One region of the Mesorhizobium robiniae genome, then DNA from elsewhere that is predicted to be linked to it. Evidence: riboswitches for the same ligand, from Rfam matches in the RefSeq annotation. Region 1 holds a riboswitch; the other holds the start of a gene.

Region 1 (4,981 bases):
ATGGCGCCCTGCTTCAGCGCCGGTGCGATTTCCTCGGCGACCTCGCCCGAAGAGCCGACCGGCACCGAAACGATGACCAGGTCGGCATCGCGAACCGCCTCTTTCGCGTCCATCGTGTAGGAGGAGCCCAGGCCGAGTTCCCTTGCCCGCGCCAGCGTCGTTTCGCTGCGTGTCGAGATGGCAACGTGGCCGGCAAGGCCTTCGCGCTGGATGACGCGGGCCAGCGACGAGCCGATCAGGCCGATGCCGACCAGCGCGATCTTTTCGAACATCGGTGATGTCATTGTCTCAGCTTTTCAGAAATGTCGCGAGGGCGGCGACAACGCCGCGATTGGCCTCTTCGGTGCCGATGCTCATGCGCAGTGCATTCGGGAAACCGTAGCCGGAAACGCGCCGCAATATATAGCCGCGCGCGGAGAGGTAGTCGTCCGCAGCTGCCGCTGAATGCTCCTTGTCCTCGGGAAAGTGGATGAGGACGAAATTGCCGACGCTCGGCGTCACCCGCAGCCCGAGCTTGGTCAATTCCTCACTCACCCATGCCAGCCAGGTCTCGTTATGCGCCACGCTGCGCTCGACATGGGCGCGGTCGCGGATCGCGGCAATGCCGGCCTCGATCGCCGTCGCATTGACGTTGAAGGGACCGCGCACGCGGTTGATCGCGTCGATGATATGCATCGGCGCGTACATCCAGCCGATCCGCGCGCCGCCGAGGCCGAGCTTGGAGAAGGTGCGGGTCATGACCACGTTTTCCGCGCTGCCCACCAGTTCGACGCCGGCTTCATAGTCGTTGCGGCGGACATATTCGGCATAGGCGCCGTCCAGCACCAGAAGCACGTTTCGAGGCAGGCCGGCATGCAGGCGGCGTACCTCCTGGAACGGCAAATAGGTGCCGGTCGGGTTGTTGGGATTGGCGAGGAAGATGATCCTGGTGCGCGGCGTCACCGCAGCGAGGATCGCGTCGATGTCGGCGCGCTCATTGGTTTCCTTGACCGACACCGGGACAGCACCTGCCGACTGGATGTAGATCTTGTAGACCATGAAGGCATGTTCGGTGATGACGGCTTCATCGCCGGGCGCGAGATAGGTCTGCGCCAGCAGGCCCAGGATCTCGTCGGAGCCGTTGGAACAGACGATGTTGGCTGGGTTGAGGCCATGCACCTCGGCGATCGCCTCCCGCAGGCGCCTTGCGGTGCCGTCGGGATAGATGTCGAGTCTGGCCGCAACGTCGCGAGCGGCCTCTATCGCCTTCGGCGATGGGCCGAGCGGGTTCTCGTTCGAGGACAATTTGTGGACCTTGGCGACGCCGGCCGGCGCCGTGCTTTTGCCCGGCACATAGGCTTCGATATCCAGTATCCCCGCGCGGGGCGTTGGACGTGCCTGATCCGATGCCTGGTTCATACTATAAAAATCCGTCGAGAACGCTTCCGCCTGGAAAGCCGCAGCGGAAATACAAGCCGTGGCCCGGAATGTCGAGAGGCGTGAGCGGCTGGCCGTTGACGCCGAGGCGCGCCGGCCCTAGAAGAGGGGCGAAATTCCGTGGTGATTTGGCCGGTCGGCTTGCAGCCACGTTAAACAACTTGCTAAAGGGCCGTTTGCATCCTGTAACCGGCTTTGCGAAGGCAATGCCGGTTTTTGTTTGTCCGCTGCCGGCCGGACAATCGCATCGACGCGAAAATCGGTTCCGATTTTCGGAAACGCGCGATGGGTTGATGTAAGAGGATGCTATGGTCGCGCTGCGCACTAAGAGAACCAACAACGAGGCCGACGAGCCGTCGAGCCCCGTGTTGCGTTTTGGTGCCGACAAGCCGCTCAAGCTCGACGCCGGCACTCTGCTGTCACCGTTCCAGATCGCCTACAAGACCTACGGCACGCTCAACGACGCCCGCTCCAACGCCATTCTCGTCTGCCATGCGCTGACCGGCGACCAGCATGTCGCCAGCACCAATCCGGTGACCGGCAAGCCGGGCTGGTGGGAAGTGCTGATCGGCCCCGGCAAGATCATCGACACCAGCCGCTTCTTCGTCATCTGCTCCAACGTCATCGGCGGCTGCCTCGGCTCCACCGGCCCTGCCTCGACCAATCCTGCCACCGGCAAGCCCTACGGGCTCGACCTGCCGATCATCACCATCCGCGACATGGTGCGGGCACAGTTGATGCTGGTCGACCATTTCGGCATCGAAAAACTGTTCTCGGTGCTCGGCGGCTCGATGGGCGGCATGCAGGTGCTGCAATGGGCGTCGAGCTATCCGGAGCGCGTTTTTTCGGCGCTGCCGATCGCCACCGGGGCGCGCCATTCCTCACAGAACATCGCCTTCCATGAGGTCGGCCGGCAAGCGGTGATGGCCGATCCGGACTGGCATGGCGGCAAATATTTCGAACAGGGCAAGCGTCCGGAAAAGGGACTGGCCGTGGCGCGCATGGCCGCTCACATCACCTATCTGTCGGAGGCGGCCCTGCATCGAAAGTTTGGCCGCAACCTGCAGGATCGTGAAGCGCTAACGTTCGGTTTCGACGCCGACTTCCAGATCGAGAGCTATTTGCGCCATCAGGGCATGACCTTCGTCGACCGCTTCGATGCCAATTCCTATCTCTATATGACCCGGGCGATGGACTATTTCGACCTCGCCGCCGACCACGGCGGGCGGCTGGCCGACGCCTTTGCCGGCACCAAGACCCGTTTCTGCCTGGTCTCCTTCACGAGCGACTGGCTGTTTCCGACCGAGGAGAGCCGCTCGGTCGTCCACGCGCTGAACGCGGCCGGCGCCTCGGTTTCCTTTGTCGAGATCGAGACCGATCGCGGTCACGACGCCTTCCTGCTCGACGAGCCGGAACTGTTTGCCGCCATCAACGGCTTCATCGCCTCGGCGGCTCGAGCCAGGGGGCTCAGCGCATGACGCCCGAGGATTGCAGACTTTTTGGACCGGCATCATGAGTGTCAATCACGCCCAGCGCGTCGACCTCGAAGTCGTCGCCGATCTCATCCCGGCGCAGTCGCGGGTGCTGGATGTCGGCTCTGGCGATGGCCTGCTGCTCGAATTGCTGCAGGCGACGAAGCAGGTCGACGGCCGCGGGATGGAACTGTCGCAACGCGGCGTCAACGAATGCGTGGCGCGCGGCCTGTCCGTCATCCAGGGCGACGCCGACAAGGACCTCAAATTCTATCCCGCCAAGGGTTTTGACTTCGTCGTCTTGTCGCAGACCTTGCAGGCGACCCGCAACCCGAAGCTGGTGCTCGACGAGTTGCTCAGGATCGGCAAGCACACCATCGTCTCCTTCCCCAATTTCGGCCATTGGCGGGTGCGCCTTTCGCTGTTCCTCGACGGGCGGATGCCGGTGACGAAGGACCTGCCCTATTCCTGGTACGACACGCCCAATATCCACTTCTGCACCATCCGGGACTTCGTCAATCTCTGCGACGAACTCGGCGCAACGGTGGAAAAGGCAACCGCGCTCGACGCCAATGGCCAGAGGATCGGCCTCTCGATGCCGTGGTGGTTCTGGAATTTCTTCGGCCAGCAAGCGGTGTTCCTGCTGAAGCGGTAGCTCGCTCCAAGGATGACAGTGTTTCTTGATCGGCAGGCGTTGCTATGTATAACTAACTCCGAACCGGTATCGTCGCGAGCCGCGCCGAACAAAGTGACCTCTGATAAAGTTTGCGGTGTAAAGATGGTTGAAGAACAGCCAACTTATTCCCTCGTTGTGGAAATGGAGAACGCCAAGTCGATCGACTGGGACGAGATCGGCGTTGGGTTGACTGCTTTGGCTCGTGAAATCGCTGCGGTTTCCCCAGCTGGTTTTGCAAGGCCGCGAGTTGTCATTTCTCACGGCGGGCGAGACTCGGACGCTGCCTCGCTGCGCAGCAGTATCTCAAATGAGGCGCCACAGTTGGAACAGGTTGCCGACCTGATCTTCACCGCTTGTCCAGGCGGTCGATATTACGAACTCAAGAACAACGGCATCCTGTCAACCGATGGAGACATCGTCATCTTCATCGACTCGGATACCGTGGCAGAATCGGGCTGGCTTCCAACTCTTCTTGACCCGTTTCAAGATCCTAAAATTACTTGCGTGAACGGATATACATATCTTTCGCATGATGATTTCTTTTCAAGGACGTTCGCCCTGATTTGGTTTTTCCCTATGCCTCAGGGCGACGCAAGATTTGCTTCCAAGCGAGCTATAAACGCCAATAACAGTGCTTTTCGGCGCGACTGGATTGTCAATCATCCCTTTGCGAAAAACAATGGATTCAAGGTTTCCTGCACTTTGCTAACGCATGAACTTCGACGTGAAGGCCACAAAATTCTGAACGTCAACGCACGCGTCTATCATTACTCGCCACGTGGTTGGCGGTTCTTTTACTGGCGCGCTTTGGTAACGGGCCGCGATGCCGATCGGAAGTTTGTGGAGCTGAAGTCGCCCAGCCGTACGCAGCGGATTGTGAAATCGTTCAGCCGATGGTTCACCATGTCGTGGCGCACAACGCGACGCATAACCGGCCATGCCCGCCAGACAGGCATGCCGCTCTGGCAAATTCCATTCTCCCTGATTGTCGGTCTGGCATTCTACAGTTTGGCGTTTTGGGGCCAACTCAGTTTCGCTGCGGGTCTCGTTGGCGACGAAATCGAAGTCGTGCCTGACTATGTCGGACATAGTTAGGTACCGCTGCGTTCGTGGTTTCGGTCGCTTCCTTGAATCCGTCCGCCGGCAGTGAACTCCCGGCGTATGGGTTCCGCCTCAATAGTTTGTGATGACATGATCGCTTCTTTTTTGTAGCGTCGAATCGAACGCAATCCTGGGACGGGCATGATAGGCGATCGGCTAATCCATTCGATGGCTGCGGAACGCGGGGCATAACTGAGGCGATATGCCCGAGACGGACCCCGCTCCCCTCATCACGGTGATCACGCCCACCCACAACCGGCGCAGCAAAGTCTTGCGTGCCGTGGAGAGCGTGCTTGCGCAGAACTTCACCCGCTTC
Region 2 (4,981 bases), on a different contig from region 1:
GGGCCGATGCGTAGACTCAAATGCGTTAGAGCGTCCTTGGCGCGTCCAAATGGACGCGGCGCTCTCATGAAACGGCCGCAGGCGGCCTTTCCGGAGTGACCAGATCTCGATGGAACTGACTCTCGCAGCCGCCGTTGCATCTTCAGCCCTTCTTTTTTCAAATCTCGCCAGCATCATGCTCGCCTCGTCGCGGCTCAAGAAGCGGCAGGTCATCGCTGCACCCTCCGGGAAGCCGCCGCCTCTCTCGATCGTCGTGCCGTCGCGTGGCGTCGAGCCGTTCACCGAGGAGACGCTTCAGCGCGCCTTCTCGCTCGATTGGCCACACTATGAACTGATCTTCTGCGTCGCCCATGCCGACGATCCAGTGGTCAATCTCATCAACGCCGCTATTGCCCGTTATCCCCATGTGCCGGCGCGGCTGCTCACCGGCGATGACCGCATTAGCGCCAATCCCAAGCTCAATAACTGCGTCAAGGGTTGGGAAGCCGCACGCCACGACTGGGTCATCCTTGCCGACTCCAACGTGTTGATGCCCAAAGACTATATCCAGCACCTGATGGCCGCATGGCGGCCGACCACAGGCCTTGTCTGCTCGACCCCGATCGGCTCGCGGCCGGATGGCTTCTGGGCCGAAGTCGAATGCGCTTTTCTCAACACGCTGCAGGCGCGCTGGCAATATGCCGGCGAGGCACTTGGCCTCGGCTTTGCCCAGGGCAAGAGCATGCTGTGGAACAAGCCGATGCTTGACGCGAACGGCGGTATCCACGCGCTCGCCGCCGAGATCGCTGAGGACGCTGCTGCGACCAAGCTGGTCAATGGGCTCGGCTTGCGCGTCAATCTCGTCGCCTCACCGTTCGAGCAGCCGCTCGGCCAGCGTACATTTGGCGAAATTTGGTCGCGACAGGCCCGCTGGGCGCGGCTGCGCCGCGTCACCTTCCCGCTGTTCTTCGCGCCCGAGATATTAACCGGCGCGGCAATGCCACTGCTGTTGGCGCTGATCGCGGCGGCCAGTGCCGGCGTCAGCTTGCCCACCACGGCTTTATGCGTACTGCTGATTGCCTATCTGCCGGAATGCATGCTCGCCTGGTCCAAGGGCTGGTATCTCTCGCCACGCACCGTCACTGCGATGATCGTGCGGGATACGGTGCTTCCCGCCATCTGGGCACGTGGCTGGCTGGGCGGTGCTGTCGAATGGCGCGGCAATGCCATGACCATCCGCACCAAGGCTATGACCGAGTTGGAAGAAAGCGTCTGAGAAATCCCTGCCGCGCGGCGACTGCTATTTGGCTGATTTGAGTGCCTGCTCGACATCTGCGAGCAGATCGTCCGTGTCCTCAAGTCCGACGGACAGCCTCAGCGTGCCCGGCCCGATGCCGAGCTCGGCGCGCGCCTCATCGCTCAGATTCTTGTGCGTCGTCGTCGCCGGGTGGGTGATCAGGCTCTTGGCGTCGCCGAGATTGTTGGAAATCAGCACGATATCGAGCGCGTTCTGCAAGGCGAAGGCTGCCTGCTTGCCGCCCTTGACGTCAAGGCAGATCAGCGTCGAGCCGCCCGACATCTGCTTCTTGACGACCGCCGCCTGCGGGTGGTCGGCGCGGCCGGGATAGATAACGCGGGCGATTTCCGATCGCTCGGCAAGAAAATCCGCGATCTTGCCGGCACTTTCCGTCTGCTGACGCACGCGCAGCGGCAGCGTCTCCAGGCCCTTTAGCAGCGTCCAGGCGTTGAACGGAGACAGGCTGGGACCGGTGTGGCGGAAATAGTCGTGCAGGTTCTCGTCGATCCACTTCTTGTCCGACAGGATGATCCCGCCGAGGCAGCGACCCTGGCCGTCAATGTGCTTGGTCGCCGAATAGACGACGATATGGGCGCCGAGCTGCAACGGTTTCTGCTGCAAGGGCGTGGCAAAGACATTGTCGACGATCAGCCGCGCGCCGATCGAATTGGCAAGCGAGGCAACGGCTGCGATGTCGACGACTTCCAGCGTCGGATTGGTCGGGCTTTCAAGAAAGAACAGCTTGGTGTTGGGCCTGACCGCCTGTTCCCAATTGGCGATTTCGGTGCCGTCGACCAGCGTCGCCTCGATGCCGTATTTCGGCGCCAGCGTCTCGACCACCCAGCGGCAGGAGCCGAACAGCGCGCGCGCCGCCACGATATGGTCGCCGGCCCTGGCGCTGCACAGCAGCGCCGCCGTCACCGCAGCCATGCCCGACGCTGTGGCGCGGGCATCTTCGGCGCCCTCCAGCGCACACATGCGCTTCTCGAACATGTCGACCGTCGGATTGGCGTAGCGCGAATAGATGAAGCCCGGTTCCTCGCCCTTGAAACGGGCCTCGGCCGCTTGCGCGGTGTCGTAGACATAGCCCTGGGTGAGGTACATCGCCTCGGAGGTCTCGCCGAAACCGGAACGCAAGGTCCCGCTATGCACGAGTGCTGTCTGAGGTTTCCAATTGCGCTTCTTGCTTGTCATCACTTTTGTTCCAGACACAAAAAAACCGGCCGCGAAAGTCGCAACCGGTCCATACGGCCTTGCGGCCCGACGGTCCTTTAGCGACTTGTTTAACGTGGCTGCAAGCCGACCGGCCAAATCACCACGGGATAACGACCCTTTAGACCCGGACCTCGCTTGCGTCAATTGCCGGCATGATTAAGAGGTTTGTACCAGCAGGTTCCGCAAAAGCCTGCCCTTGGGTCTGACCTGAGGGCGTCTCACGGTTTTGCGGCATAAGACTGCAAGAAACGAGACCTTGCCCGGCCTTCAAGCGGAGCCAGACTTTGCGGCAGACAGGCATTCTTCCCGATCAGGACATTTCCGCACTGTTCCAGTCGGGTGCGCTGACGTCGCTGCGCGCGCTCGACGCCGACCAGATCCAGCCAGCCAGCCTCGACCTCAGGCTTGGCGACAAGGCCTGGCGGGTGCGCGCCTCTTTCCTGCCCGGCCCAAACCACAGGGTCGCTGAAAAACTCGACCGTCTGAAGCTGCACGAAATCAATCTCGCCGACGGTGCGGTGCTGGAGACGGGCTGCGTATATATCGTGCCGCTGCTCGAGAGCCTGGCGCTTCCGGCAAATATTTCGGCCTCGGCCAACCCGAAGAGCTCGACGGGACGGCTCGACATCTTCACTCGCGTGATGACCGATCGCGGCCATGAGTTCGACAAGATCGCTGCCGGCTACAACGGTCCGCTCTATCTGGAAGTCAGTCCGCGCACCTTTCCGATCGTCGTCCGCGCCGGCTCGCGGCTGTCGCAGATCAGGTTCCGCACCGGCAATGCGCTTTTGTCGGAAAGCGAGCTGCACGAATTGCACCGTGCCGAGACGCTCGTCGCCACCGAGCCACCCAACATTTCCGGTGGTGGCATCGCGCTGTCGATCGATCTCGATGGCGATAAGGATGGCCTGGTCGGTTACCGCGGCAAGCACCACACCGGGCTGGTCGACGTCGACAAGCGCGCCGCGCAGGATGTCGTCGACTTCTGGGAGCCGCTCTACAAGAGCGGTGCCGGCGAATTGGTGCTCGATCCGGACGAATTCTATATCCTCGTCAGCCAGGAGGCGGTGCATGTGCCGCCGCTCTATGCCGCCGAGATGACGCCCTTCGATCCGCTGGTCGGCGAATTCCGCGTCCACTATGCCGGCTTCTTCGATCCGGGCTTTGGCCATTCGGCGGCCGGCGGCACCGGCAGCAGGGCGGTGCTTGAAGTGCGCAGCCACGAAGTGCCGTTCATCCTCGACCACGGCCAGATCGTCGGGCGCCTCGTCTACGAGCACATGCTGAAGCGGCCGCAGGCACTCTACGGCACCGATCTCGGCTCGAACTACCAGGCGCAGGGCCTGAAACTGTCCAAGCATTTCCGCGCCGCGCGCTGATCGCCGATCACGATCAGACCGTGCTTGCCTGAACCCTGCGGGTCGTGCTTGGCTGTGTCCAGCCGTCAGGGTGGCTCTGAACCAAGGGAACAAAAAAATGCAGATTTCAAGATGGATCGCATCGGCAGCAACAGCCGCCATGCTGGTGATATCGGCCGGCTCCTTGTCGGCGCAAGCACAGGAAAAATTGAAGATCGCCACCGAAGGCGCCTATCCGCCGTTCAACACCATCACCGCGGACGGCAAGCTCGTCGGCTTCGATATCGACATCGCCGAGGCGCTTTGCGCTCAGATGAAGGTCGAGTGCGAACTTGTCACGCAGGACTGGGACGGCATGATCCCGGCGCTCCAGGCCAGAAAATTCGACGCCATCGTCGCGTCCATGAGCATTACCGAGGAGCGCAAGAAGCAGGTCTCCTTCACCAACAAATACTATACGACGCCGCTTTCGCTGGTGGCCTTGAAGGACAGCGATATTGCCTCGACCGAACCCGCCGCAGTCGCCGGCAAGACGGTCGGCGCCCAGGCTTCGACCACCCAGGCCGACTATGCCCAGGATGTCTATGGCAAGGCCGGCGCCGAGGCAAAGCTCTATCCGACCCAGGAGGAGGCGGTTGCCGACCTGATGAACGGCCGCCTCGATGCCGTCCTCTCAGACAAGTTCGTGCTGACGGACTGGATGAAGAAATCGAGCGACGGCTGCTGCAAGATGGTCGGTGACGTCAAGGGCACCGAGACGGAAGCAGGCATCGCCGTGCGTCAGGAAGACAATGCGCTGCGCGAAAAGCTCAACGCCGCCATCGATGCGATCGTCGCCGACGGCACCTACAAGAAGATCCAGGCCAAGTATTTCGACTTCGATATTTATTGAGAGTCAGCTTCGCTGGTCAGCCGCGAAAGAGATACTCTTTCGCGGCGCCCAAGCAGCCATGAAATTGGCCGATAAAGCGCAGTTCGCGTATGGCCAAACGCTTCCTGCCCCAAAACCCTTCGGTCTGTTTTTCCTCGTCGAGCGCCGCCTTTGAGCCGCGCTTCAAGAGGAACAACTGCTTGTTGAGGCAACCGAGAATATGGGCTCTGGCGGAGTCGATACCGCAAACCCTGCCATTGT

What was found. A riboswitch is a leader RNA that binds a small molecule or an ion and turns the genes downstream of it on or off. The one in region 1 is predicted to bind S-adenosylmethionine.
Region 2: linked by a shared signal. The riboswitch ahead of ABID19_RS06485 (O-succinylhomoserine sulfhydrylase) and the one ahead of metX (homoserine O-acetyltransferase MetX) in region 1 are both predicted to bind S-adenosylmethionine.

What each region holds. Positions count from the first base shown of each region.
Region 1 covers NZ_JBEPMC010000015.1:99,701-104,681, forward strand. The annotation lists gene ABID19_RS30410 (prephenate/arogenate dehydrogenase family protein) at 1-284, opposite strand, end outside; gene hisC (histidinol-phosphate transaminase) at 289-1,398, opposite strand; SAM riboswitch at 1,527-1,604, shown strand; gene metX (homoserine O-acetyltransferase MetX) at 1,725-2,894, shown strand; gene metW (methionine biosynthesis protein MetW) at 2,929-3,543, shown strand; gene ABID19_RS30430 (glycosyltransferase) at 3,556-4,659, shown strand; gene ABID19_RS30435 (glycosyltransferase family 2 protein) at 4,868-4,981, shown strand, end outside.
Region 2 covers NZ_JBEPMC010000002.1:433,158-438,138, reverse strand. The annotation lists gene ABID19_RS06490 (ceramide glucosyltransferase) at 110-1,255, shown strand; gene ABID19_RS06485 (O-succinylhomoserine sulfhydrylase) at 1,280-2,470, opposite strand; SAM riboswitch at 2,528-2,605, opposite strand; gene ABID19_RS06480 (2'-deoxycytidine 5'-triphosphate deaminase) at 2,776-3,870, shown strand; gene ABID19_RS06475 (ABC transporter substrate-binding protein) at 3,968-4,741, shown strand; gene ABID19_RS06470 (hypothetical protein) at 4,758-4,981, opposite strand, start outside.